Nisaea sediminum: one gene and its partner. The protein of the gene in region 1 binds, or shares a complex with, the protein of each later gene. Links are inferred from orthologs where the notes say so. Each region holds a gene or a part of one and is shown on either strand. Other genes may lie near its edges.

Region 1 (14,426 bases):
CCGTCCTTGTGGCCGGTACGCTCGACCAGCACCGGCTGCACCGTACCGGCGGACGCGGCGTTGTAGGCAAGCTGCTGCGCGTTCAGAAGCTGCTGCAATGTTTCCAGTCTGTCCGATTTCACCGCCTCGTCGACCTGCATGTCCGTGCCCGCGGCCGGAGTGCCGGGCCGGGGGCTGTATTTGAACGAATAGGCCTGAGCGTAGCCGATATCCGTGACAAGTTTGAGCGTCTCGGCGAAATCCGCGTCGCTTTCCCCCGGATGCCCGACGATGAAGTCGGAAGAGAGGGCGAGGTCCGGACGCGCCTCGCGCAGCCGCTCGACGACACGGCGGTAGGCCGCCGCGTCGTGCTTGCGGTTCATGGCTCGCAAAATGCGGTCCGAACCGGACTGCACCGGGAGATGCAGATAGGGCATCAGCTGCGGCACGTCGCGATGCGCGGCGATCAGCTCCTCGTCGACATCGTTCGGATGCGAGGTCGTGTAGCGGATCCGCTCCAGCCCGTCGATCTCCGCCAGCGCACGGATCAGCCGCCCGAGGCCCCATTCCCCGCCGCCGGCTTCGCCGTGATAGGCGTTCACGTTCTGCCCGAGCAGGGTGAGCTCCGAGGTACCGGACGCGACCAGCCGGCGCGCTTCCGCCAGCACCTGTTCGGCAGGACGCGAGAATTCGGCGCCGCGGGTATAGGGCACGACACAGAAGCTGCAGAACTTGTCGCACCCTTCCTGGATCGACAGGAATGCCGCCGCGCTGCTCGCGTGGCGCTCTTCCGGCAGGAAATCGAACTTGCTCTCGACCGGGAAGTCGGTGTCCACCACGCCGGCACCGCGGGTGCCGCGTCCGCCGGAAGCGGCTTGCCGCTCGCCAGCCTTGCGCTCGGCTTCGCGCACCAGTTCCGGAAGCCGGTGGTAGGTCTGCGGACCGAACACGAGATCCACGAAGGGCGCGCGGCGCACGATCTCCTCGCCCTCCGCCTGGGCGACACAGCCCGCGACCGCGATCAGCAGCGGCCTGCCCTCGGCGGCGCGCGCTTCCTTCTCAAGTCGGATCCGTCCGAGCTCGGAAAAGACCTTCTCCGTCGCTTTTTCGCGGATATGGCAGGTGTTGAGGATCACCATGTCCACGTCTTCCGGCGTTGCCACCGGATCGTATCCGAGGGAAACGAGGCTGTCCGTCATACGCTCGCTGTCGTAGACGTTCATCTGGCAGCCATAGGTCTTGATGAAGAGTTTCTTGCTCACGCGCGCTCAGCCTTACCGTCGCTCGAAGGGTCGAATTTCAGGAGATCGGCGGCACAAATACGCCGAGTGAAACTGAAATTCCAGCGTGCGTTTGCTTCCATCAGGAGAATGCTAACACCGGGCCACCCACAGTCAAGCGACAGTACCGCGCGCAAACCGGGATTCCGCGGCGGGAACCGCGAAGCGAGGCGCGATCAGCGAATTTCCTAGACGCGTCCCGAAAGCGCGCGCGAAACACCGCGCGAGACGACCTGCTCGCAGTGTGCCGCAAGCGCCTTGCGGTTCGCGAAAACTGCCGGGTCGACCGGCTCGTGGAACTCGACCTCGACGTCGACCCGGCCGAGCGCCAGCGCTTCCAGCAGGTGCGGCACGAGATCCATGTCCCCGTACCAGGCATAGAACGGACGGAGTCCGCGGCCCATCGGCATGCCGTTCAGCCGTGTGTAGGTGATCGAGACCGGCTGTACCTTGAGCTCACCGGCCGGATCGCGCGCCTCGGCGGCGGCGAACATGGAGCTCTTGAATGGCAGCGTGCGGTTGCCGTCGTTGCTGGTGCCCTCGGGAAACAGCACCAGGCGGTCCCCGCCGGCGAGCCGGTCGGCGATGGCATTGGCATGGTGCTTCGAACGGCCCCGGCGGCGCTCGACGAACACCGTGCGCTGCAGAATCGCCAGCAGGCCGAAGCCGGGCCAGCTCTTCACCTCGCTCTTGGCGATGAAGCTCGCCCGGAGCAGGCTTCCCAGAATGACAATGTCGAAATAGGAGGCGTGGTTGCTGGCGTAGAGCACCGGCCCCTTGGCCAACGGGCGACCCCGCACCTTCACCCTGAAGCCGAGCAGGCGGGCGCAAAGCCCGTGATAGAAGACCGGCAGCGCCGAGGACATCGGCGAGCGGAATGCCAGCAGGAGCATCTGCAGCGGCAGAAGCGTGCAGGTCAGCGCACCGTAGAGCGCGATCCGGCGCCAGACCAGGGTGCGCGACGGCGCGACCATGCCCGCCGCTTCGACGGGCTCGAGGTTGCGCTCCCACGATCCCAGGAGACCGGGATCACCGAGGATGTCCTCCTCGTTCAGCTCCTCAAGCGCTCCGGCGATGCTCATTGGATCGAGATCCCGCGCGCTTCGCGTTCGTAGTGCTTGTAGTATTTGTCGGAGACGCTGCTGGTCTCGACGATCACGCAGACATCCGTGGTATTGAACTGATGATCGATCACCGCGCCGTGCCCGACATAGCCGCCGAGCCGGAGATAACCCTTGATCAGCGGCGGCAGCGTGGCCGCGGTGCGGCGCGGATCGATCTCTTCCGCCACCATGCGGTTCATTTCGACATAGCGTTCCGGCAGCGCCGTCGCCCGGATCCGCTCCGGCGCCAGATGCTGGTGATGGAGATAGGCGAGCTGCGTCCGCAGCGCCTCGGCATCGTTGCCCGGCAGGCTGGCGCAACCGAACATCAGCGAGATGTCGTTCTGGAACACGTAGGCCGCGATGCCCTTCCAGAGCAGCTGCATGGTCGGACGGGTTCGGTAGCCGCTCGCGGTGCAGGAGCGGCCAAGCTCAAGGATCTCGCCCGGCTGGGCCTCCAGCCTGGAGATGTCGAATTCATCGGCGGTGTAGAACCCGCCGGCGGTCTCGGCGGCAGAGCGACGGATCAGGCGGTAGGTGCCGACCACCGCTTCCGGGCCGTTTCCAAGGCTGTGATCGAGCACGAGAAGATGGTCGGCCACATCGTCGAAAGAATCCTCGTCGAGGCGGCTGGCGCTGGCGGCAGCCGACGGGATCGCGCCCATCTCCTCATAGAACACCCGGTAACGCAGCTGCTTCGCTGCGAGAATGTCCTCTTCCCCCGAAGCGAGCTTTACTTCCAGGGAGCCGGAGAGCAGCGGCTGATCGCCAAGCCGGTCCGAACCGGCGATGGAGACCGGGCTGGTTTCGGAGAGCGTCGTGCGCGTCGGAATCGAGAATCCCATGATCAGTCGCATCCCTATCTTCGGGGCCGCAGGTCACCGGAACCGAGGATGCCGCCGCGGCCGCAAATCCATGGCTCCGATATGGGTACGCGTTGCGCCGCCGCCAGAAAAATCGCCCGGACGGCGTGGCGGATGGATCCGGAAGAGCCTATCCGATGCTCGCTTATACCGACAGACCGATGACAGTTTTCACACATTCGCATGACAGTCTGGTTGCAGCGGAAATCCGCTAAAAACCGGTATCTTCGCCTGATCCGTCGCGCCCGCGCCGGCCGCGATCGTCAATCGTCGAAGATTAGCTGCATCATTATGGCATCGGCGTGGCTGCCATTGCCCGATTTGTAATAGTTCGGACGGCGGTCGAACGCCGTCATTCCGAGGGCCTCGTAAAGCCGGATCGCCGGCAGATTGCCGTCCTGAACCTCGAGAAGCAACCTCTCCGCTCCCGCGTTGCGGGCCTTGTGCATGGCATGCAGCATGAGCAGCCGCCCGAAGCCATGGCGGCGCTGCTCCGGGGCAACGGCGACAGTCAGGATCTCGGCAAAGTCGCCCAGGCTGCGAAACAGAACGAATCCCGCGAACCGGGGCTGGCCTTCGATATCGAGGATCGCCGCGCCGGCCGTTCCCGGCACCGCGAGGAGCTCCTCCAGCGCAGCGCGCGACCAAGGCCTCTCGAAGAGCGCGCCGTGCAACCGGGCGGCCTCTGCAAGATGCGCCGTCAGGCTCTCGTCCAGCACGAACCGTCCGCCTGTCATCATGACGATGCCGGATGCGTGACGTCGGGCGCCCTGAGATAGAGAGGCGCGGCCTGGCTCTCGGTGCCCGCTTCGAGAAGGGCGAGACCGAGCGCGGAAACGTCGTCCGCATCCGGCACTGTGGCCGGGCTGCGGATACAGGCAGACCCGAGCAACGCGGCGACCTTGTCCGCGGCGTCGCCCGCCAGCAGCAACGGTGCGGAGACGGCAAGCCTCGCGAGCCGCTCCGCGATGGCGTCAGCCGGGAGAGCTGCGGGCGCGCCTTCCGGCGTTCCGTCCGCCTTGAATATCTGCAGGAAGAGGTCGGCGCGCCGACTCTCCAGAACAACGGCGAGCGCATTCGAGGCATCGCCGCATGCCGCGCGCGCCGCGCGTGCGACCGCGGCGAATCCGGTAACCCCGACGACCGGAATGCCGAGCGCCTGGCCCAGCCCCTTGGCAAAGGCGAGGCCGATCCTGAGGCCGGTAAAGGAGCCCGGACCGCGGCTGACCGCAATCGCGTCCAGGGCCTCGAAACCGAGTCCGGCTTCCCGCATGATCTCTTCGGTCATCGGGGCGAGACGCTCGGATTGTCCTCTGGTCATGTCCTCGCGGCGCACCGCGCGCACATCCGCGCCGACGCGCAGAGCAACGGAGCAGGCGCCGGTGCTGCTGTCGATGCCGAGAATTGTGCGAGGCTGGTGCGCCATCTTATTTTCCGCCGCGAAATGCGTATGTTAGAGTGACAACGCGGCCCGAAAGTGCAAATTTTCCAGTCGCATCGCTGCCTGTAAACCACGTTGGCGGACGACAGCAAAGGAATATAGTGTCTATGCCGAATCGTACGCACTTTCGCCGCCCGGACCGGAGGAACGCCCTTCGGCCGGCCTCGGCGCGCAAAGTCACGGCCGCTTTCCTCCTGGCCATCTCCTGCCTCTTCGCCGTCTTTTCCGGCCCGCTTGCGGCACAGGAAATTTCGGGTGCGGTGATCACGATGTATCACCGTTTCGGCGAGAACGATTTTCCCTCGACCAGCATCCGTATCGAGCAATTCGAAGAGCATATCGAGGAGCTAAAGAAGGAGCGGTATCACGTTCTGTCGCTTCCCGAGGTCGTCGAAGCGCTGAAATCGGGGAAACCGCTGGCGGACCGCACCATCGCGATCACCGTCGACGACGCATATCTCTCCGTTTATGAGCACGCCTGGCCGCGCCTGAAGGAGGCCGGCATTCCCTTCACCCTGTTCGTCGCCACCGGCGCGATCGACCGTCAGGTGAAAGGTTATATGAGCTGGGATCAGATCCGGGAGCTGCGCGACGGCGGCGTCACGATTGGCAGCCAGACCCGCTCGCATCCGCATATGACGACGCTGGACCGTCTCGCGCTCGACCGTGAGCTTGCCGAGTCGAACCAGCGTTTCGTCGACGAGCTCGGCGCTAAGCCCGAACTCTTCGCCTATCCTTACGGCGAATACAGCCTGATGGTGCGGAAATCCGTTGCCGATGCCGGCTTCACCGCCGCGTTCGGGCAGCATTCCGGCGTCGCCTATACCGGCATGGATCATCTCACCTTGCCGCGCTTCGCCCTGAACGAGCGGTATGGCGGGATCGACCGGTTCCGGCTGATTGCCAACGCCTTGCCGCTCCCGGTCAGCGACGTGCTGCCGGAGGACACCTTGCTTGTCGAGAACCCGCCCGCCTTCGGCTTTACGCTGGACGCGTCGATCGGCAGCCCGAACAGTCTGTCCTGCTTTGCCTCGAGCGAAGGCGAGACCCATCTCGAATATCTGGAACAGCGCGTCGAAGTACGTCTGAAACAGCCGTTCCCGCCGGGCCGCTCGCGCATCAACTGCACGATGCCCGGACCGGACAACCGCTGGCGCTGGTTCGGCACGCAGTTCATCGTGCCGTAAGGGAGGAGGGGCCGGCGGTCAGCCGGCCTGATTGAACGCGGTGACGATATTGCGATTGAGCAAGGCGTCGTCCAGTTCGTTCAGCCGGTTCTTGTCAATTACCCGGCGCAGGATCTCGACATAACGCTCGCCGATCTCAGCATAGGCGAGCAACCCTCCGGCAAGCTGCTTGCCGTCCAGCCTCTCGCCGCTTTCGCGCATCGCCTCGCGGCCGATGCGGAACTCCTGGTAACTCGGATGGGTGTTGAGATTATGGATATAGGAGGAGACCGAACTCAGCAGGGTGTCGTATTTGCGGACAACATGACCCTCGCTGTCGGTGCGCTCTGTCGGGACTATGCCCTTGTCGTCGCTCCAGGCCCGCTGCCCGAAGAGGGCGTTACCGTGACGGGCGAACCTGGACGAGCCCCAACCGCTCTCGACCGCCGCCTGCGCCAGGGCCAGTGACACCGGAACCACGTCGACCCGGCGGTTCAAGGCATCAAGCAGCGGACGGTCGATATCGTCAGAGGACTTCACGCCGTACCGCTCCGCCAGACGGAGAAGCCAGTCTCTTTCGGGCGGATGCAGGTTGGCGCCGTCGAGCACGCGGTCGCGTAGGCGAATCAGTTTGGCTCGGTCCCGCGAAACGCGTTCGTTCGCGCTCAGGACCAGCGGAAGCACTGCGGAGAAGAACAGCTTCTTCTTCCTGCCGACTTCGTCGATAAAGCCGAGATCGCCGGGCAGGCTCGAGACGTAGATCGCCGGAACCGGTTCCGATCCGCGCCGAACTTCCTTCAGGTCGAATCCGACGGTACCGAATACGAACTCGAGCGCCTGGGTATTGGCGGGTTCGACAACATGCCCCTTCGGCACAGAGGCCGTCTGGACCGGTCGCTCGGTATGCTCCGGGGGAGCGGTCTCGGGGGGTTCGACTAAAAAGGATATCTGGGTCGCGAGTGCTGCTGCGCCGGCGACGAGCGCAACCATATGGAATGACGGCATTTTCAGACACTGTTTTGTCATTGAAAAAACCGCTGCCACATTCTGCCGACAACGATCATACCGCTACATATAGATAAAGGGAATCCCTTGCCACTGCATTTCGCACATAGCTGGTATTCGTCTTATTCTTGATTCGAATACTTACATCGCGGCGGCGCGAACTTCGCGGACTTCCGGGATATAGTGACGGAGCATATTCTCGATGCCCATCTTCAGGGTCGCCGTCGAACTCGGGCAGCCGGCGCAGGCACCGCGCATATAGAGCGTCACCACACCCTCGTCGAAGCTTTCGAAAACGATATCGCCGCCATCCATCGCCACCGCCGGGCGCACGCGCGTATCCAGCAGTTCCTTGATCTGGGAAACGACTTCGCTGTCCTCGCCGTCGGCACTGTGCCCGGCTTCGGACTCCGCGGTCACGACCGGACGGCCGGCGGTGAAATGCTCCATGATCACGCCGAGCACCGCCGGCTTCATCAGGTACCATTCCTTGTCGTCGCGCTTGGCCACGGTGATGAAATCGCCGCCGAAGAACACACCCGTCACGCCGTCCACGTCGAACAGCCGTTCCGCCAGGGGCGACTTTCCGGCCGCTTCCTCTTCCGAACGGAACTCGGCGGTGCCGCTTCCCATCACGTCCTGCCCCGGCAGGAACTTCAGCGTCGCCGGATTCGGCGTTTCTTCAGTCTGGATGAACATCCCATTCTCTCCTTGAGGGACCCCCGGCCCGGCCGGCGCCTTCTTGAGCTGTGCGCCGGTCCTGACGGGGCCCGCGACTTGCAATTCGTCGGGCACTAAATTGGTACTATATAGAGTGACCCTGGGGAAAGCGAATTCAAGCCCACTTTTTGCGATGAGCGCGCTGCCTTATCATTGAATTGCCGTCACGGCGCAAGGAAAGACAGTCTTTCCAGAACGGAGCCCGGATCCTTTGAAAGCGAAATCGGTGACCGACCGGCAGATCGACCCCATACGTCCGCATATCCGGATCACCCACCAGGGCGCCGATCCCGAAGCGGCCCTGCCACCCGGCAGCTCGCTCTCCGCGGAGGATCTCACAATGGCGCCCGACCGCTGGCTCATGGAGCGCTCGGCCGGGATCCTGTCGATGCGCGAACTGATGCGCGATCTCTGCAATCTCCTCGTTGCGCAGGGCATGCCGATGCTGCGCACCACCTGTTTCATCCGCACCCTTCATCCTCAGGCCCGGGGCCGCTCGGTCATCTGGCGCAAGACGATGCGCGATCCGGAAGAAATCATGGTGCTGCACGGTATCGAGGAGACGGAAAGCTTCCAGCGCAGCCCCTTGCCGCTGATCTTCGAGGGCGCCGGCGCCATCAGGCGACGGCTCTGCGAACCGGCGACACCGATGGACTTTCCGGTGCTGCACGATCTGAAGGCGGAAGGGGCGACGGACTATGTCGCCATGCCTCTGAAGTTCAGCGACGGCGCGTTGAATTTCGTAACCTGGACCTCCGATGCGGAGAACGGCTTCACGTCCGATCAGCTCAGTATCCTTGACACCCTGCTCCCCGCCCTCAGCATGAGGATCGAGATCCTGGAGCGGCAAAAGCTGACCCGGGACCTGCTCGAGGTCTATCTCGGACGCGATACCGGACGCCGGGTCCTGAACGGCGCGATCCGCCGCGGGACCTCGGAAACGATCCGCGCCGCGATCCTCTATGCCGACGTGCGCGGTTTCACCGCTGCATCCGATAACCTGCCCAGCGCCGAGATCATCGAAATGCTGAACGACTATTTCGAGATCATGTCGCAACCGATCGAGGAAAGGGGCGGCGAGATCCTGAAATTCATCGGCGACGGGCTGCTGGCGATCTTCCCGCTCGGCCGCGACAGCGTTGCCGGGGAAGCGGACGCGGCGCTGAAGGCCGCCATGGAGGCACAAACTCTGCTGCGCAGCCGCAACGCGCTCCGGGAAAAGCACGGCAAACCGCGGATCGAGCATGCGCTCGGCCTGCATGTCGGCGATGTCAGCTACGGCAATATCGGCAGCCCGACACGGCTCGATTTCACCGTGATCGGTCCTGCGGTGAACCTGGCGAGCCGCCTGCAGGGCCTCGGCAAGGATCTCGGCCACACGATCGTCGCCTCCGATGCCATCGCCCGGATGGCGACGCTGTCGCTCAAGACCCTCGGCAGCCATCCGGTGCGCGGCCTGCGCGCACCGGTGGAAGTGTTCACGCCTTACGGCGTGGAGCCGGTCACGGCTTGAGGAAGCCGACGATTTCCTTGGCTTCACGCACCACCGGCTCGGCGATCTCGCGCGCCCGGTCGGCGCCGCGCTTCAGCACCGCATCGACCGCAGCCGTATCCTCGGTCAACCGTTTCATTTCCGACCCGATCGGACCCAGCACCTCGACGGCCAGCTCGGCGAAGGACTTCTTGAAGTCCCCGAAGCCCTTGCCCGCGAACTGCTTCAGGACGGCATCTGTGTCCGTGCCCTCGAGCGCGGCATAGATCGCGATCAGATTCTTCGCCTCGGGCCGGTCCGCCATCTCCGCCGCCGTCTCCGGGATCGGATGCGGATCGGTCTTGGCCTTGCGGATCTTCTGCGCGATCTCGTCCGCCTCGTCGGTCATGTTGATGCGCGAATATTCGGACGTGTCCGACTTGCTCATCTTCTTGGTGCCGTCGCGGAGACTCATCACCCGCGTCGCCTCGCCGAAGATCATCGGCTCCGGCAGCGGGAAGAAATCGACACCGTACATCGAGTTGAAGGCCTGCGCGATGTCGCGCATCAGCTCCAGATGCTGCTTCTGGTCATCGCCGACCGGCACGTGCGTGCCCTTGTAGACCAGCACGTCGGCCGCCATCAGCACCGGATAGTCGTAGAGCCCGACCGTCGCGTTCTCGCGGTTCTTGCCCGCCTTCTCCTTGAACTGGGTCATCCGGTTCAGCCAGCCGATGCGGGCGACGCAGTTGAAGATCCAGGTCAGTTCGGCATGTGCCGGAACGGCGGACTGGTTGAAGATGATGCACTCGTCCGGATCGATACCGGCCGCGATCATGCCGGCCGCGACCTCGCGGGTCGCACGGCGGAGGTCCGCCGGATCGTGCGGCGGCATGGTGATCGCATGCATGTCGACGACGCAGAAGATCGAGTTGTAGTCGCGCTGCAGCTGCACCCAGTTGCGGATCGCGCCGAGGTAATTGCCGAGATGCAGGTTACCTGTGGGCTGCACGCCCGAGAAAATCCGGTTCATGTCACGCGATCCATAAGACTGAAGCGAAAAAGGGCCTGATTTATCGCGGCACGCTCGCCACTGGTCAAGGCCGTACTGGCTCAGCGTGCCGGGGAGCGCCGGAACGCCGTCTTGAGCTCCGCCGGGCGGAAGGCGCCGAGCAGGGTCGCGGCACCGAAATAAACCGCGAGCGCCAGCAGGATGAAAGCGAGCAAGGCCAGAGAACCGACCAGCGTTCCCTGCCCGAAGAGCGCAAGCTCTGCACGGTCCGCAAGCCAAAGAGCCGCGAACAGCGAGGCTCCCATCAAGAGAGCGGAGACAAAGATGCGTGGCAGCCGCTTGCGCGAGCGCTGGTCGAGGCTGAAGACCCCGTCGCGGCGCAGCAGCCAAGCCAGCGCGAAGCCGTTGACCCAGGAGGCGATGGCGGTGGCGAGCGCGAGGCCGACATGGGCGAGGAACTGCATCAGGATCAGGTTCAGCACGAGGTTGAGCACCACCGCGCCCGCCGCGACCTTGACAGGGGTCTTTGTATCCTCGCGGGCGAAGAAGCCCGGCTGCAGCACCTTGACCAGAACGAAGGCCGGCAGACCGGCAGAAAAGGCGATCATCGCCGCCGAGGTCGCGGCCGCGTCAGCCGCGCTGAAGGCACCGCGCTCGAAGAGTACGGTGATGATCGGCCCGGCCAGCACCGCGATCCCGACCGCGGCCGGCACGGTCAGCAGGGCGCCGAGCTCAAGGGCGCGGTTCTGGGTCGTCAGGGCGCCGGCCTCGTCGCCGCCGCGCCACTGGCGGGAGAGCATGGGCAGCAGCGCGGTCCCGATCGCGACACCGATCACTCCGAGCGGCAGCTGGTTCACCCGGTCGGCGTAATAGAGGAAGGAGATCGAGCCGAGCGGCAAGGTCGAGGCCAGCACCATGTCGATCAGCAGGTTGATCTGCACCACCCCGGCACCGAGCATGGCCGGCAGCATCAGGCGGAACAGCTTGCGCACCCCGGGCGTCAGCCTCGGCATACGCAGACGGAGCGAGAACCCGGCCCGCGAGGAGGCGCCGATCAGCCAGAGCAGCTGAGCGAGCCCCGCGGCCGCGACGCCCCAAGCGAGCACGTGACCCGGCGTCTCCAGCCGGTCCGCGAACCCGACCATGGCGCCGATCAGGATCAGGTTCAGCAGGATCGGGGCCGAGGCCATGGCGGCGAAGCGGTCGAGACTGTTCAGCACACCGCCATAGAGCGCGACGATGGAAATCAGCGGCAGATAGGGAAAGGTGATGCGGGTCAACTCGACCGCGATGCCAAAGCGTTCCGGTGTCGCAACGAAACCGGGCGCCAGCACATGCATGACCCAGGGCATGGTCAATTCCATCGCCAGGGTCAGCGCCGCCAGCACCGCACACATCATCGCCAGAGCATCCTCGGCAAACCGCTTCGCCTCGGCTCGGCCCTCTGCCTCGAGCGAACCGGCGAAGAGCGGCACGAAAGCGACGGTGAAAGACCCTTCGGCGGTCAGGCGGCGGAAGAAGTTCGGCAGCTTGAAGGCGACGAAGAAGGCATCCGCCACCGGCCCCGCGCCAAGGATCGCGGCGATCAGCACGTCGCGCAGAAAGCCCGTGACCCGGCTGATCATGGTGTAACTGCCGACTGTGGCGGCGGCGCGGATCAGGGACATGGCACTTTCGGCTTTGCGGCGGCGGAGCGGGAAGACTGCATTGGAACCGGGGCAGGAAAAAGGCTGCGGAAAGCCATCAAGAGCCGCTGTCGGATCGCGGCGGTGCCGCATCGTCGGCAAGCGCGGTCAGCAGAGCGTCGCGGATCTCCTGGATCCGCGAATCGGAATCGATCTTCAGCCCGAACAGGTCCTTCACATAGAACACATCGACGAAGCTCTCGCCATAGGTCGAAATCTTGGCCGAGAAGATCTGGATCTTGATCTCCCGGAGCGCCCGCGCGATGCGATAGAGCACACCCGGCCGGTCGGTCGCGTTCACCTCGATGACGGTGTGGGTGACGCTCGCCTTGTTGTCGACCAGCACGCGGGTCGGGATTTTCATCACCCGGGCCCGGCGCTCGATACTGCGGCGGCGCTTCACCAGCTCGGCGAGCAGATTCAATCGTCCGGTCAGGGCCTGTTCGATCGCCACGGAGAGCTTCGCCAGCTTGTCCGGCCGGTCGAAGGCCTTGCGGTCCTCGTCCTGGATCCAGAAAACGTCGAGCGCCATGCCGTTGCTGAAGGTCGCGATCCGCGCATCGACGATGCTCGCGCCGGAAATCGCCATCGCGCCGGTGATGCGCGAAAAGAGGCCGGGATGGTCCGAGGTATAGACGATGATCTCGGTCACCTCGCGGGCGGCATCGACCCGGCTTTCGATCGCGAGCTCACGGTCCTCGATCTCCGCGGCGCGGACCATGCGGGCATGGCGCACATGGGTTTCGAGGTCGAAAGCGAGCCAGTAATCCGCATAGCCGAGCGAGAGGTGGCGCTCGATATCTTCGGCTGGCCAGTCGACCAGCGCTTTCGCCAGCGCTCTCTTCGCCTTTTCGATGCGGCGCTTGCGGCCGGCCTCCTCGCCCTGTCCGGTCAGCGCTTCGTCCGAAGCCCAGTAAAGCTCGCGCAGCAGCGCCGCTTTCCAACCGTTCCAGACATTCGGTCCGACCGCGCGGATATCGGCGACGGTCAGCACCAGCAGCAGTCGCAGGCGCTCCGGAGACTGCACGATGGCGGAAAAATCATGCACGGTCTTCGGATCGTTCACGTCGCGCTTGAAGGCGGCATAGCTCATCAGCAGATGCCACCGCACCAGCCAGGCGACGGTCTCGGTTTCCTCCTCGCTCAGACCAAACCGCGGGCAGAGCCGCCGCGCGACCCGCTCGCCGAGGCGCGAATGGTCGCCGCCGCGGCCCTTGGCGATGTCGTGCAGGAACACCGCGACATAGAGCGCCCGCCGGGAAATCACCTTGTGGATCACCTCGCTCGCGATCGGCGCGATCTCCGCAAGCTCGCCTTTCTCGATCCGGTGCAGGATGCCGAGCATGACGATGGTGTGCTCGTCCACGGTGTAGACATGGTACATGTCGTACTGCATCTGGGCGACGACACGGCCGAAATCCGGCACGAAGCGGCCCAGAACCTGGGCCTCGTTCATGCGGCGGAAGATCCGTTCCGGGCCTTGCGGCGCTTCCAGCATCTCGACGAAAAGCCGGTTCGCCTCTTCGTCCTTGCGCAGGTCCTTGTCGATCCGCTTCAGGTTCTGGGTCACCAGGCGCAGCGCGTGCGGATGCAGCTCCAGGTCGTGTTTCTGCGCGGTGTGAAAGAAGCGGATGAGGTTCACCGGATCGCGGGAAAAGACCTCGTCATCCACCACGTTCAGCCGGTCGCCGTCGACCTGGAAGTCGCCGAGATCCCTTTTCCGCTGGAATCCCCAGGAGAGCCTGAGCCGGGGCTTGCGGCGGTTCTCCGCCTCGATGCTGGCGCAGAAGATGCGGGTCAGATCTCCGACATCCTTGGAGACCAGGTAATAGTGCTTCATGAAACGCTCGACCGCGACGGCGCCCGCACGGTTCGTGTAACCCATGCGCTTGGCGATCTCGGTCTGCAGATCGACGGTCAGGCGTTCCTCGGCTCGGTCGGTCAGATAGTGGAGATGGCAGCGGATGGTCCAGAGCAGCTTCTGCGCCTTGGCGAACTTACGGGCTTCCGCCGCCGTCAGCACCCCGCGCTCCACCAGGTCGGAGACCTGGTCGACCTTGTAGACATATTTGCCGATCCAGAAGAGCCGGTGCAGATCGCGCAACCCGCCCTTGCCGTCCTTGATGTTCGGCTCGATGACATAGCGGCTGTCTCCCAGCCGCTCGTGCCGTTCGTCCGCCTCGGAAAGCTTGGCCTCGACGAACTCCATCTCGGTCCCGGTCTCGACATCCTTGCGGAAGCGCCCGCGCAGGTCCGCGAAGAGCGGCTCGGCGCCCCAGAGATAGCGGAGCTCCAGCAGCGAGGTCCGGATCGTCATGTCCGCCTTTGCCTGGCGAATGCATTCATCGACCGACCGGGTCGCGTGCCCGACCTTCAGACGCAGATCCCAGAGCAGGTAGAGCATGTATTCGACCACCTGCTCGCTGTAGGGGGTCTGCTTGTAGGGCAGCAGGAAGAGCAGATCGAGGTCGGAATAGGGCGCCATCTCGCCGCGCCCGTAACCTCCGACCGCGGCGACACAGATCTGCTCGCCCTGGGTCGGATTGGCATTGCGGTAAATTCTTGTCGTCGTCGTGTCGGCGATCGCCCGGACGATTACATCCGTTAGATAGGCGTTGGCCCGGACCGCCTCGGCGCCATCGTTGCTTTCGAGAAAGCGGCGCTCCACCTCGGCCCGGCCATCGTCGACCGTATGCCGCAA
Region 2 (14,284 bases), on another replicon or contig:
AGCTCTTTCACCACCGTGCCGGGATCGATGCCCCGGTTCAAGACCGCATCGACGCCCTCGGCAATCGGCATCTCGACGCCGAGTACGCGGGCCCGGCGGTGCAGGGCGGCGGCAGTGAACACGCCCTCGACGACGGACGGGCTGCCGCCCAGAATATCCTCGAGCGTTTCGCCCTTTCCAAGGCGCGTGCCGAGGGTGAAATTGCGCGAGCTCGTGCTCGAGCAGGTCAGCACCAGATCGCCGAGCCCCGAGAGTCCCATGAGGGTTTCCGGCCTACCGCCGAGGGCGACGGCGAAACGGGTGGCTTCGGCAAGGCCGCGGGTGATCAGCGCGGCGCGGGCATTGTCCCCGAGATTCATGCCGGACACGATACCAGCGGCGATGGCGAGCACATTCTTCACCGCGCCGCCGACCTCGGCGCCAACGATATCGGTCGAGGCATAGGGCCGGAAGGTTCCGGATCCGAAGGCCTCCCCCAGCTTCAGGGCCAATGCTTTGTCGGCGGCGGCGAGGGTGACCGCGGTCGGTTTCCCGGATGCGGCCTCGCCGGCAAAACTCGGGCCGGAAAGCACAGCGACCGGATTGTCCGGCAGCAGCTCCGCGAGGACCTGGCTCATGGTCTTGTCTGTGCCGTTCTCGATCCCCTTTGCGGCGGAGACCAGCGGGACGCCGGGCGCAATCGAAAATCCCGCGAGCGCCGCGCGCATATGCTGCGCCGGGACGACGAGAAGCAGGGCATCGGCACCGTCGATCGCGGTCTCCGGGTCGCTTGTGACCTCGATCTCGTCAGGCAGGCGGATCCCCGGAAGATAGACCCGGTTTTCGCGGAGGCGTCGCATTTCCTCCGCCTGTTCGGCGCGGCGAGCCCAGAGCGAGACCGAACGGCCGGCTCGGCGCGCCGCGAGTGCGAGCGCGGTACCCCAGGCCCCGGCCCCGAGTACGGCGATCCGTTCGATCTTCATGCCTTCACTCCAGCGCCGACGGCCTTTGGCGCGCCCGGATCGAGCGGCCAGCGCGGGCGCGGCGCGAAGCTGAGCGGATCTCTCTCGCCGGCACGCAACCGTTCGATCCCGGCCCAGGCGACCATGGCGGCGTTGTCGGTACAGAGCCCGATCGGCGGCGCGACGAAATCCATCCCGCTCTTCCCGGCCAGGTCCGAGAGGGCAGCGCGGAGATGTTTGTTCGCCGCGACGCCGCCGGCGACGACCAGCGCATGTCCGGCCCCGTGCATTTCGGAAAAAACCTGGATCGCGTTGCGGCAGCGGTTCACGAGGCTCGCGGCGACGGCGTGCTGGAACGCGGCGGCAATGTCCGCGATGTCCTGCTCCGTTGGCTCACCGAGGGCCGAGACCTTCTGCCGGACGGCGGTCTTCAGACCGGAGAAGGAAAAGTCGCAACCGGGTTTGCCCACCATCGGCCGCGGCAGTTCGAAGCGCTCCGGATTGCCCTTCTCTGCAGCCTTTTCCAATTCAGGACCGCCCGGATATCCCATGCCGAGCAGTTTCGCCGTCTTGTCGAAAGCCTCGCCGACCGCGTCGTCGATCGTCGTCCCGAGACGGCGGTACTTCCCGAGTCCTTCCACAGCGATGAGCTGGCAATGGCCGCCGGAAACGAGAAGAAGAAGATAAGGAAAGGGTACGTGATCGGTCAGCCGGGCGGTCAGCGCATGGGCCTCCAGATGGTTGACCGCGAGATAGGGGATGCCGCGCGCCATGGCGATGGCCTTCGCCGTCATGGTGCCGACGAGCACGCCGCCGATCAACCCGGGCCCGCCGGTCGCGGCGACTGCGTCGAGCGCCTCGAAACCGATACCGGCCTCCTCAAGCGCACGCTCGATCACCGGACGCAGATGGTCGAGATGCGCCCGCGCGGCGATCTCCGGGACCACACCGCCGAAAGGCGCGTGATCCTCGATCTGGGTGAAGACCACATTGGCATGGATCCGCCCGTCGCCGTCGACGACCGCCGCCGCGGTCTCGTCGCAGCTGGTCTCGATCCCGAGCACCAGCGGGTTTCCGCCAATTTCTCTTTGCTCTTCCAATGCCATGCGCTCCGGTCTACACAGTCCGCCCATGGAAGACCAGTCGAAAGCAAAAGCTCTGATCCGCCTCGGCACGCGCGGCTCCAAACTCGCGCTGGCCCAGGCCTACGAGACCAAGCGCCGGCTTGGTGAAGCCTTCCCGGAACTGGCGCCGGAAGGCGCGGTCGAGATCGTCGAGATCAAGACCACCGGCGACAAGGTGCAGGACCGCGCGCTGGCCGAGATCGGCGGCAAGGGCCTGTTCATGAAGGAGATCGAGGCGGCCCTGCTGGACCGCCGGATCGACATCGCCGTGCACTCCCTGAAGGATGTCGAGACGTTCCTGACTGAAGGCACCGAACTCGCGGCGATCCTGCCCCGCGAGGACCCTCGTGACGCGCTGATTTCGTTCAAGGCGGATCGCATCGAGGACCTTCCGCAAGGCGCGGTCATCGGCACCGCATCCGTCCGCCGCGCGGCACAGCTCCTCAGCAAGCGGCCGGATTTCAAGACCATCCTGTTCCGCGGCAATGTCGAGACACGGTTGCGCAAGCTTGCCGAAGGCGAGTGCGACGCGACGCTTCTGGCGATCGCCGGCCTCTCCCGCCTCGGCCTCGGCGACCGTGCGACCCGGGTTCTGGAACCTGAAGAAATGCTGCCGGCAGTCTCCCAGGGCGCGATCGGCATCCAGTGCCGGATCGGAAATACGCCCGATGACGAGCGGATCTTCGACTGGGTGCGCGGGATCAACCACGCCGAGAGCGAGACGCGGGTCAAGGCCGAACGGGCGATGCTTGCACGCCTCGACGGGTCATGCCGTACACCGATTGCCGGGCTTGCGGAACTGATCGGCGACGGCATGCTCCGTCTGCGCGGCCAGCTTGCCGCGCTCGACGGCTCCGCGCTCTGGTCGGCAGAGGCGACCGGGCCGGCAGACGCCCCGGAGACGCTCGGGGAACTCGTCGGCGAGGACCTGATCGCGCAGGCTGGCCCCGGCTACAAGGTCTGAGCAGTATGCGCGTCCTCATCACGCGAGCGGTTGAGGATGCAGAGGCCCTGGCCGGGGATCTGGTCACCGTGGGGATCGAAAGCGTGCTCGCCCCGATGCTGTCCTGCGACTTCCTCGACCCGAGACCGGATCCCGCGCTCCGGCCCGCCGCATTCATCGTGACCAGCCGCAACGGTGCCGAAGCTCTGGCCCGCTACACACGGGATCGCTCTCTCCCGGTTTACGCTGTCGGCGATGCGACGGCCGAACGCCTCCGCCGGCTGGGTTTCGAGACAGTGGAAAGCGCGGCCGGCGATGCGGCGGCTCTCGTCGACCTGATCGCCCGCCGGATGGAACCGAATGACGGCCCGCTCGTTTTCCTCAGTGCAGAGGAAGTCGCCGGGGACATCGACGGGACGCTCAGGGAACGCGGATACGATCTGCGACGCATCGTCGCTTACCGAAGCGTGCCCGTAACCGGATTTCCGCGAGAGACCGAGACCGCGCTGCGCGAAGGGAAGCTCGACGGGGCGTTGTTCTTTTCGTCGAAAACGGGCCGCACTTTCGTCTCCCTTGTCGAGAGAGCGGGCCTGGCCTCATGCTGTCACGACTTGACCGCTTTCTGTCTCAGCGAGGCGGTGGCCGACAGTGTCTCGGAGCTTCCGTGGGGCTCGGTCCGCGTCGCGGAGCGGCCGACCAAGACGGACTTACTCGGGCTGATAACCGCCCTATGTAACAAAGACGATTGAAAAAAATTTGCTGATTCCGCTGCGCCTTGATGCTTCGATGGCAGTGGAGCCTGAACGGGATACGAAGCGTCCCGTGTCGTGGAACTGGGATGACCTGAGGCGATGAGCGATCCAAAGAGCGATACCGGCGGACTGTCCGACAAGGAAGCCGTGGAGACGTTGAAAGACGTGGAGGATGCGACGGTGATCGATGCCGATCCGGCCGGGGAGTCCGGGCCGAAGTCGGTGTTTTCCTCGCGGACGAAAGTGATCGGAATTCTCATCGTCCTGTTGCTTCTCAGCGGCGGCGTCGCAGCGGCGCTCTATCCGCTCTGGCAGGATCACGCAGAAAACTTCGTCGAGCAGAACGGCATTCCGGTCACCGTCCCGGAAGTGCCGGAGAACGGTTTCTACGGGATGGTCTCGGACGTCATCGCGTTCCTCCGCGGAGCGCCGAGCGAACAGGCTCCGCAACAGGCCGCAGAGCCGGGGGCGGAACCGCAGCCGGTCGCCGAAACCGCGCCCGATCCCCTGACGGCGCTCGCCGACCGTGTCGTAGCGCTTGAAGCTCAGATCGAAACTCTGACGCGGGACTTGCAGGCCGCCCGAACCGCCGCTGACGATGCGGCACTGGCGGCAAGCGAGGCCTCGAACGCGCTCGGCGCCCTCAAGACCGGTTCCGCAGACCGGTCCGAGGCGGAGGCGGGACTTAAGGCTGAGTTGGAGGCCCTGCAAGGCCGGATCGACGAACTTGCAGCGCGCCAGGCCGTGGCCGGTGGCAGCGGAAGCGGTGCCGCAATCAATGAAGCGCTTCTGAGCACCATCGGCGCGTTGCGGGAACGGATCGTCGTTCTCGAGGCGCAGGAGAAGGTCTCCCCTTCCGATCTGAGCGCCGTCGCAAGCCGGATCGACTCCGCCGAGAGCGGTGCCGGAGAGCGCATCGCCAGTCTGGAAGCCGAACTTTCCGCGGTCCGCCAGATTGCGGAGAAACGTGCGCCCGAACGGGAGCAGGCGGGTTTGCTGCTGCTCGCTGTCGGCCAGCTCGAGGCCGTGACGATTACGTCCGCGTCCTTCGACGGGCAGCTTGCCGCGGTGAAGGACCTTGCCACCGGTGGAAATCCTGCAGTCGATGACGCGGTCGCCGTGCTCGACCGTCACAGCGCCGGTGTCGACACGATCTCCGCGCTTACGGAGCGCTTCGACGGCATGGCGAAGGCGGTGTCCCAGGCGAAGATCGCCGGCAGCGACGAAGGCCTTGTCGGCAAGACCCTGAACAAGGTGGCCTCCCTGGTGACGGTGCGGCGGACGGACGTCGCCGAAGGACCGGGCGTCGATGCCGTTCTGGTGCGGGCCGAAACCGCCCTCGACGCGGGCGATCTTTCCGGTGCCGTCTCAGCGCTCGAGGAATTGAGCGGTCCGCCCGCGGAGCGCGCAGGCGACTGGATCGCGGCCGCCAAGGCGCGCCTCGCGGTCGACGGAGCGGTCTCGCAGCTCCGCGGTGCCGCGCTCTCCTCCGTCGCGAAGGCAGGATAGCGCCATGTTCAGGATCTTCGGGTTCTTCATCCTCGTCGGCGCGCTGGTTTTCGCCTCGATCCAGCTTGCCGACAATCCGGGACAGATCTCCGTCGAGTGGCTCGGCTACAGGATCGATACCTATTTCGGGGTCGCCCTGCTGGTTCTGCTCGTCGCGCTCTACCTCCTGCTCGTCGCCTATCGCCTCGTGCGCGGCCTGCTCGGTCTGCCCGGCGGATTTCTCGACCGCCGCGCGGCGCGGCGGCGTGACGACGGGCTGAACGCCCTCAGCCTCGGCATGGCGGCGATTGCTGTCGGCGACGCCGAGGAAGCGCGCAAACAGGCGCGGCGGGCCGAGAAACTGCTCGGCGATCCCGCCAAGACCCGGCTGTTGTCCGCCCAGGCGGCGGCGCTCGGCGGCGACAGGGATGCCGCCGGCCGCTATTTCGACGCGCTGACGGAAAGCCCCGAAACCAAGTTCGTCGGGCTGATCGGCAAGCTGCGTCAGGCTCTTGAGGCGGGAGACAGCGAAGCCGCACTACCGCTGGCTCGGCAGGCCCGCAACCTGCGGCCCGATTCCGCCTTTGCCGCCCGCACCCTCTTTACACTCGAAACCGAGGCGGAAGACTGGGACGAGGCACAGAAGACTCTGTTCGATGCCGTCCGTCGCGATCTGATCCCTGAAAGCGAGGCCAAGCGCTACCGCGTCGCCATCGACATGGAGCGGGCCCGCCTGAAAGAGGCGGAAGGCCAGCTCTCCGAAGCGGCCGATTTCGCGCTGCGCGCCCTCAAGGTCGAACCGGCCTTCGCGCCGGCGGTGCAGATCGCTGCAGCCGCGGAGACTTCCAAGGGTCGGACCAAGAAGGCGCAGAAGCTGCTGGAGGATGCCTGGCAACAGGCACCGCATCCGAACTTCGCAAAGCGCTACGCGGATCTCTGGCCGGATGATTCGCCGGTCCAGCGCTTCAAGCACATCCAGAAGCTTGTCGGCACCGGGAAGGAAACCACCACCGGGCGGATCGCGCTTGCCGAAGCGGCGATCGCAGCCGAACTCTGGGGCGATGCCCGGGCGGCACTTGATGCCATTCCGGCGCCGGAGCGCCGGGCCGCGGTCTTCCGCTTGCTGGCCTATCTGGCGCAGGCCGAACACGGCAACGCGAGCGAAGCGCGGGCCCTGCTCGAGCGCGCCGGTTCCGCTGCACCCGACCCTGCCTGGACCTGTGCCGATTGCGGCGCCACCGCCGAGGTCTGGACCGTTTCCTGCGGCAATTGCGGTCACTTCGCCAGCCTGTCCTGGAAGCAGCCACCGCGGGTCTCGACCCTCGTCAGCCTGCCCCCGGAAGCCATCTCCGAACCGGCTGTACCGGAGACGCCACTGATCGTCGGCGACATTGAGGTCGCCGAGGCACCGGCGCCGGATCCGGCTCCCGAGAAGGGGCCACCCGCCCCGACGGAGAAACCGGGTGCGGCGGACGGCGAACCCTCCGCAGAGGATGGGGACAGGCCAAACCCGGAAGACGTGGTGCGTCGACTCGCGTGACTCTTACTGCAAGCTGAGTTAAATTAGCGGTTGGTTCCGGTACAATACCGGTTGGGGGGGAAGTCGCCCCGGGTGAGCTTAGGGTCCAGAATGGAGCCGTTCCGATGACAACCATATCCTCGATCTCATCTCTGTTCAGACCGACTCCGCCGGAACCGCGGACCGTCGGCACTTCCGGCACGGCCCGCAGCGAGCAATCGGCGCCGCTTCCGACCTTCCGTACCGCGAACCCTGTCGCCTTTTCCGCTTCCGTGACCTCGGAAACTCGGACGCAGAGCGGCCTCGAGAACCTTTTCGGAAGCGAACTTGAAACCATCTTCGGCGCCCTTAACAAGCGGGGCGACTCCGAGGCATTCCTCAAGGAAGCACTCGACAGCCTTAAGGACCTGACGCAGAAGGCGCTCGAGGATCCGAGCGTCAGCGGGATCCAGATCCGCATTTCGAGCGTCAGCCAGCAGTTTCGCTCCGCCGATGGTGAAGGCGGTGTCTTTTCCAGTATTTCCCAGCTCTCGATAGAGGTTGGCCTGGTGCGGGACGGCAAGGTTGCCGCCGCCGACACCGAACTCCTGTCCTTCGAAGGCAAGAAACTTGCGCTGACAGAAGCGCAAAAGCAGACCGGTATCGTCAGCGGCCTGTTCACGATCGACGACAAGGAAGCCGAGACCGCCCCCAACAAGGCCCAGGCCGCCGCGATCGAAAAAGCTCTGGAGCGGCTGCGCCTTGTCAATGACGCGCTCGCCGCCTTCCGAAAGGGTGACCTTCGCCCGCTGCAAGAGATCGAGACCCTGTTCCGCGGCGGGACGCTCGACGCCGAAACCGTGCGCGCACTTTCCAAGGCCAAGGACGTCACCGGCAGCAAGGTCTTTCCCGGTAGCGGCATTCTCGATCTCTGAGATCTTCCGGCACTCGACAGGCCTTGGGGCTTCCGGCTAAACCGGGCGCGGGGATTCCGCTCCCCGTTTCGCACGCCCGATACCGGATTGGCCCATGTATATCTCGACCGAAGAGCAGAAAAACGAAGCCCGCGCCTGGTTCGAAACCCTGCGCGACCGGATCTGCGCCGCATTCGAAAAGATGGAGGACGACTACGAGGGGCCGTTGAAGGACCGGCCCGCCGGTCGCTTCAAGCGAAAGAGCTGGGAACGCGAGGGCGGCGGCGGTGGCGTGATGTCGCTGATGCAGGGCCGGGTCTTCGAGAAGGTCGGAGTGAACGTCTCGACCGTGCATGGCACCTTCTCGGAAGAGTTCCGCAAGTCGATCCCGGGCGCAGATGAGGATCCGCGCTTCTGGGCCTCCGGCATCTCTCTGGTCGCGCACATGCACTCACCCAAGGTACCGGCCGTACATATGAACACGCGGCACATCACCACGACGAAATCCTGGTTCGGCGGCGGTGCGGACCTGACGCCGATGGTGCCGGAACAGGTCGACACGGATGCCTTCCATGCCGGTTTCAAGGCGGCCTGCGACAAGCACGATCCGGCCTACTATCCGAAATTCAAGGAATGGTGCGACGAGTACTTTTTCCTGAAGCACCGCAACGAACCCCGTGGTGTCGGCGGGATCTTCTACGATTATGTGGACGGCGATTTCGGGAAGGATTTCGCCTTCACCCGGGACGTCGGCACCGCCTTTCTGGAGACGTATCCGAAGATCGCGCGCCGGCGGATGAACGAGGACTGGACCGAGGCCGAGCGGCACCACCAGCTGGTTCGCCGCGGGCGTTATGTCGAATTCAATCTGCTCTACGACCGCGGCACGCTTTTCGGGCTGAAAACCGGCGGAAATGTCGAGGCCATCCTGATGAGCATGCCGCCGCAGGTGATCTGGCCGGCCCCCGAGGGTCTCTGAGGCACCAAGTGATACTCCTATTTCAGTTGGGATTCGTAAAATTTTGCATTAACTTCTTCTTTACCTTTCGGCAGACGGTTGCCGGGGAACGTGATTTATGTGGCATGAGTGATGTCGATATCCGGAACGCTCATATTTCCGACGACCATTTCACCCGAAGGACCGGTTGCGTCCTTCAGGGCGGAAACGCGTGCGGAAGAGCGGCAGCCGGTCGGCAACGAGCGCTTTACCGCGCCGCGCGATCAGGAGACACCGTCGCCATCTGACCAGCGGATCCCGCAGGCTTCGCCCCAACCGATCGTCAATCCGGCAAATCTCTCTCAGGCTCAGGAAACCGGAACGCCGTCACAACCCGCGGCCGGTCCGGTTCAGCAGGCCGAAGCCGGGACAGACGGGGAGCCGCCCCGCGCGTTCGCCGACCCGACGCGGCTTCGCGAGGTCCAGCAGGGCGAAGGAGGCGAGAGCGACGAAATCAGGCTCGGACTGCAGGGCGAAGAGAAATCGACCGACATCGCGGCCCGCCTGGTCCCCGTGTCAGGCGTCGAGAGCGCGGACTCCGTGGCGCTCGACGGCCGTCCGGACTCGGTCCGTGTCGGCGACCTGATCAGCGATGACCAGCGCCTGACCGGCGATCCCCTGGAAGTCCCTAATTACGCCATCGATCCGGACGAACGCTCGCTCCAGATCTTTAACGAGCGCTTGACCCGGACAACCGAGGTCCTGCAGTTCCTGAGCAGCCGCCCCAACGTGGGCACGGCACGCGGCGTCAGCATCATCGTCTGAGCCGAGTAGTTCCGCTTCAGTCGAAGCGCATCTCCGCCTCTCCCAGTCCCGGAAACTCGATCTTTGCGGCAACGCCGGCACCCGCGAACGAGATCCCGTTCCACGATCCGGTCGTAATCACATCCCCCGACTTGAGGCCGCGCCCCGTCATGGAACCGGTGCGCTCCAGCGCGTGATTGGCGAGCCAGGCCATCAGGGTAAAGGGGTCCCCGCCCTTGAAGCTGCCTGTATCCTCGAAAACAACCTTGCCGTCGAACAGAACCCGGACCGGCTGATTGGGGATATCGAGCGCTTCCGGCACCGGCATTTCCGTGCCGAGCACGAGAGAGTCGTTGGCCTGGAAGTCCATCAGCGCCCAGAGCGGATCGACTTTCGGCCAGTCCCGAAGGCGTGATTCCACGACCTCCATGGTGACGATCAGGGTCGAGGCCGCCGCGCGCAGATCCTCTGCCGTATAGGGGACATCGCGCGCCGGAAGGTCCCGGCCGAGACGAAAGGCGATCTCCGCCTCGATACCGAAATTGCGGTGCGCTTTCGAGGGCAGGACCTGTCCCGAGGGATAGAGCTTCGACGCCGCGATCGGTGCCGCCGTCGGCGCGGTACCGGGACTGCTTCCAACCTTCCAGGCACCTGCCGTGCGTCCGAGCAGATCGAAAGCGGCGTCCTGGATTGCGAATGCTTCCTGCTGCGTGGCGGGCGCGTCCCCGGCCGGGATATCGGCGATCGGCACACCGCTTTCGAACGCCGCGTGGAGTCTGGCGGCGGTTCGGGCAATCTTCTCGCTCATGTCTTTTCCTCGGCAATCATCCGGCGGGTTTCGGCAAGGCAGGCGTCCCGGTCCGGAACAAAGTCCCGTGCGATCCACCAAGCTTCCAGGCGGCGGAGAGCCTCGCCGACGGACGGGCCGGCGGCAAGTCCCATTTCCACCAAATCGGCGCCGCGGACCGGAAGGTCCGGCTTGGGCCAGGTCCGCGACGCTTCGATCATGGCCTCGGCATCGGCGGAACTGATCGCCCCCCGGGCGGCCTTCAGACGGACCGCATCCTCGAACAGCGCGTTGCCGAGGCGGTATATGTCCGGGCGGAACGAAGGAGCGCCAGGCTCCGGTTCGGAGACGGAAAGCGCATGAAACCGGGCGGCCTCGGCGTTCGAGAACCGCATGCGCTCCGAGGCGCGGAATGCATGGCCGTTTCGTTCGGGCGCGAGGGCGGCGAGCCGAAGAACCGGGTCCGCCGCTTCGTCATCCATCTCGATCAGGCGCAATAGCGCCTCCAGATCGTAGGGACCGGGCAGGAATACTTGAAGCACGCCGGCATTTTCCATCAGATCGAGCACCGGAACAGGAGACGGCGCCGAGAGAAGCTTCAGGAACTCGACCCGGATCCGCTCGCCGGACAGGCTGTCGATCAGACCCGCATGCTCGCGGCAGGCCTTGAGCCCGGCCGGGTCGACCTCGCCCTTGCCGTAATAGGCGTGAAACCGGAAGAAGCGCAGGATCCGGAGCACATCCTCCCGGATCCGCGTGGTCGGATCGCCGACGAAGCGGACCTTGCCTGCCAGCGCATCGCCATGCCCGCCGAAAGGGTCGTCGATACTGCCGTCCGGGCGCAGGAACATCGCATTCATGGTGAAGTCGCGGCGCGCCGCGTCCTCGCGCCAATCTTCCGTAAAGGCAACGACGGCGCGGCGGCCGTCGGTCTCTACGTCGAGCCGGAGCGTGGTGATCTCGAAATGCTCATGATTGACGACCGCCGTGACAGTGCCGTGGTCGAGCCCGGTCGGAACCACGCGGATGCCGGCATCCCTCAGCAACTCCATCACCTTTTCCGGCGTGTAACGGGTGGCGATGTCGACATCGGCGATCGGGATGTCGAGGACCGCACTCCGCACGCATCCGCCGACGAACCGTGCCATGTCGCCGTCGCGGTTCAGGACCTCCATGACGGCGCGGGTCTCGGGGGCCGTCATCCAGGGTTTCGGGGAAATGCGCATAAAGCGGGTTCCGGATTCAGTTGCCGCGTTCAGGCGTCGACGCGTGGCAACAGGACGTCGACGAAGTTGACCAGCATTCCGGCCGTAGCACCCCAGATATAATAATCGCCATAGGGCATGGCGTAGAAGCTGCGTGTCTGGTTGTTCCACTCGCGGCTGTGGCGCTGGTGGTTCGCGCGGTCGAGAAAGAACGGCAGCGGCACCTCGAAGATTTCCTGCACCTCGCCGGGCTCGGGCCTGAGTTCGAACGGCGGGGTCAGCAGGCCGACGACCGGCGTGATCTCGAAACCGGTCCGGGTGCGGTAGAGATCGAGCTGGCCCACCACCTCGATATGCCGGCGGTGCACGCCGATCTCCTCTTCCGTTTCCCGAAGCGCGGTATCCGCTGGCCCCTGGTCCTCTGCTTCGGCCCGTCCGCCTGGAAAGCTGATCTGGCCCGGATGCACCGGCAGATCGTCCGACCGCCGCGTGAAGAGAAGCGTCAGGCCGCCCTCGCGTTCGACCACCGGAATCAGGACCGCGGCGGGGCGCCGTCGCTCGGCCACTTCCATGCCGGGATTGAGATCGTGATCGCCGCGCCCGGCGCCGTTCTCGATGGCGCTCGTCAGCGCCGCGCGCAACCGCTCCCTGTCAAAGATGCCGGTCATATCGACCCCAACTCGTGAAAAATGCCGCCACTCCAGAGACCAAGCACAGTTTCTCCATCGCGCTCCATCGGTATCGCCTGATCGACCAGATCGTAAAATATCGATCTTGTGATCAGTGCATCCAGCCCGTTTCCGGTATCGATATAGGGACGCGGCTCGCCGCTTTCCGGATTGGTCTCGACACGAATCCGGTGTTCCGGTCCGGCAGCCACAATGCGGTCAAGGTTTGTGCGGAGCATGAGTCTCCGAGTTGTCATGTCCTCCGCACCGGTCTCGTCGTACCATGCGGCGACGATGGTGAAGGGCGCGTCGTCCACCGTGATTCGGCCGCGCTCGACCGGGGTGCGGAGCGAATAGCCGCCATCCTCGTCCCGGTGGAGGACGGTGGCGAAGAGCTTTACCAGGGGGAGCCGATTGATAGGAGTGCCAAGATGATACCAGGTGCCGTCGCGATCGATCCGGATCCCGTAATGCCCCATATCGATCTGTTTGCGCGGTTCCGGCTTGCCAGTTGCTGCGGCTGCGATACGCTCTAACTGATCTTTGGATGGGGGGAGATCGGAAGACGCGTTCGATGCGGTCATCGGTAATGGCTGCTTCTATGAGTTCTTCGGCGTGCGCCGGCCAGGTCCGGCGGGCCAGTGATTAGAAGGAAGTATAGAGTCCATGACCAATTCCTCCACTCTCGATCAACGGCTCGAAACCGAGACCGTCGAAAAAATCGATGCGCTGGGTGCCCGCATGGCGAAAGCGAGGGCGCAGGTAGAGACGGTGATCTTCGGCCAGCGCGACGTCGTCGACCAGACACTGACCACCGTTCTCGCCGGCGGACATGCGCTTCTGATCGGCGTTCCCGGCCTCGCCAAGACGCGCCTCGTCGAGACCCTCGGCATCGTGCTCGGGCTCGAGGACAAGCGTATCCAGTGTACCCCGGACCTGATGCCCGCCGATATCATCGGCGCCGAGATTCTCGAGGAATCGGACGATGGCAGGCGGCATTTCCGTTTCGTGAAGGGACCGGTCTTCGCGCAGATCCTGATGGCGGACGAAATCAACCGCGCCAGCCCGCGCACCCAGTCGGCGCTGCTGCAGGCGATGCAAGAACGCACCGTCTCGGTTGGCGGCCATACTTACGAACTGCCCTCCCCCTTCCTGGTGCTCGCGACCCAGAACCCGCTGGAGCAGGAAGGCACCTATCCGCTCCCCGAAGCCCAGCTCGACCGCTTCCTGCTGCAGATCGATGTCGGCTATCCCGACCATGATGCCGAGCGCCGCATGCTGCTCGCGACCACCGGAAGCGAGGACGTGAAGGTCGAGCCGGTGCTGAACGGCCCGGAGCTGATCGAGGCACAGAAGCTGCTGCGCCAGATCCCGGTCGGCGAGAGCGTTGTCGAAGCGATCCTCGGAATCGTCCGCTCCGGCCGCCTGGAGACCACCGAGGTGGAAGAGGTGAAGCGGCATGTCGCCTGGGGGCCCGGACCGCGCGCCAGCCAGGCGCTGATGCTCGCGGCCCGCGCCCGCGCGGTGCTCGACGGCCGGCTCTCGCCCTCGATCGAGGATGTTCTGGAACTGGCGCCGCCGGTGCTCAGGCACCGCATGGCGCTGAATTTCGCCGCGCGTGCCGAAGGCGTCTCGCTCGACGATATCATCCAGCGGCTGCTGGCCGACTATCGCTGACCCGGGGGGCGCGCCATGCGTCATCACGCCGAGGAACTCGCCGGTAAATTCCCGCCCCTGCTCGTGGCGGCGGAGCGGGTTGCCGCGACCGTCTCGCAAGGCATGCACGGGCGGCGGCGCGTCGGCATGGGCGAGGCCTTCTGGCAGTTCCGTCCCTACCAGATCACCGACTCGGTGCGCCGGATCGACTGGCGCCGCACGGCCCGAAGCGACGAGGTCTATGTCCGCGAGACGGAGTGGGAGGCCTCCCAGAGCGTCTGGATCTGGCGCGACGCCTCGCCGTCCATGCGTTTCGCCTCCGATCGGACCCTGCCGGAAAAGACGGTGCGCACCGATCTCCTGGTCCTTGCTCTTGGCGCATTGCTGACCGAGGCCGGAGAGCGGATCGCACTGCTCGGCGAGGGAACCCCGCCGCGCGGCGGGCGGAGCGGTTTGAACCTCTTCGCGAACACGCTGGAGAACGCTCGAAACAGCGCCGCCAGCCTGCCGGCGCTGGAGCATCTTCCGCGCCATGCGGTCACCGTGATGGTCTCCGATTTCATGGAG

The links.
Region 2: the proteins of tsaB (region 1) and tsaD are in contact, whole or in part, in a solved structure (PDB 4WQ4), measured with the Escherichia coli proteins. The link is inferred for Nisaea sediminum from one-to-one orthologs.

Annotation. Positions count from the first base shown.
Region 1 is NZ_JACZCQ010000006.1:569,285-583,710, forward strand. The notes cover bases 2,807-5,790. They hold tsaB (tRNA (adenosine(37)-N6)-threonylcarbamoyltransferase complex dimerization subunit type 1 TsaB), read right to left. Parts: upstream 4,652-5,790; coding sequence 3,962-4,651; downstream 2,807-3,961. Other genes in these bases: IG122_RS14735 (GNAT family N-acetyltransferase), read right to left, coding at 2,807-3,207; IG122_RS14740 (GNAT family N-acetyltransferase), read right to left, coding at 3,489-3,962; IG122_RS14750 (polysaccharide deacetylase family protein), read left to right, coding at 4,774-5,790. Also shown: tRNA (N6-isopentenyl adenosine(37)-C2)-methylthiotransferase MiaB, read right to left, coding at 1-1,241; IG122_RS14730 (lysophospholipid acyltransferase family protein), read right to left, coding at 1,448-2,341; more of IG122_RS14735, read right to left, coding at 2,338-2,806; more of IG122_RS14750, read left to right, coding at 5,791-5,853; IG122_RS14755 (glucosaminidase domain-containing protein), read right to left, coding at 5,872-6,708; IG122_RS14760 (NifU family protein), read right to left, coding at 6,979-7,536; IG122_RS14765 (adenylate/guanylate cyclase domain-containing protein), read left to right, coding at 7,769-9,070; trpS (tryptophan--tRNA ligase), read right to left, coding at 9,060-10,061; murein biosynthesis integral membrane protein MurJ, read right to left, coding at 10,142-11,707; IG122_RS14780 ([protein-PII] uridylyltransferase), read right to left, coding at 11,784-14,426. UniProt on the Escherichia coli protein: Required for the formation of a threonylcarbamoyl group on adenosine at position 37 (t(6)A37) in tRNAs that read codons beginning with adenine.
Region 2 is NZ_JACZCQ010000010.1:148,368-162,651, reverse strand. Bases 1-2,842 are described here. They hold tsaD (tRNA (adenosine(37)-N6)-threonylcarbamoyltransferase complex transferase subunit TsaD), read right to left. Parts: upstream 2,042-2,842; coding sequence 959-2,041; downstream 1-958. Other genes in these bases: hemC (hydroxymethylbilane synthase), read left to right, coding at 2,073-2,842; IG122_RS19585 (NAD(P)H-dependent glycerol-3-phosphate dehydrogenase), read right to left, coding at 1-962. In the rest of the region: more of hemC, read left to right, coding at 2,843-3,029; IG122_RS19570 (uroporphyrinogen-III synthase), read left to right, coding at 3,035-3,757; IG122_RS19565 (COG4223 family protein), read left to right, coding at 3,860-5,269; IG122_RS19560 (heme biosynthesis protein HemY), read left to right, coding at 5,274-6,788; IG122_RS19555 (hypothetical protein), read left to right, coding at 6,893-7,681; hemF (oxygen-dependent coproporphyrinogen oxidase), read left to right, coding at 7,776-8,639; IG122_RS19545 (hypothetical protein), read left to right, coding at 8,751-9,422; IG122_RS19540 (2-keto-4-pentenoate hydratase), read right to left, coding at 9,439-10,209; IG122_RS19535 (CCA tRNA nucleotidyltransferase), read right to left, coding at 10,206-11,414; IG122_RS19530 (CoA pyrophosphatase), read right to left, coding at 11,444-12,061; IG122_RS19525 (DUF1285 domain-containing protein), read right to left, coding at 12,058-12,645; IG122_RS19520 (AAA family ATPase), read left to right, coding at 12,728-13,738; IG122_RS19515 (DUF58 domain-containing protein), read left to right, coding at 13,754-14,284.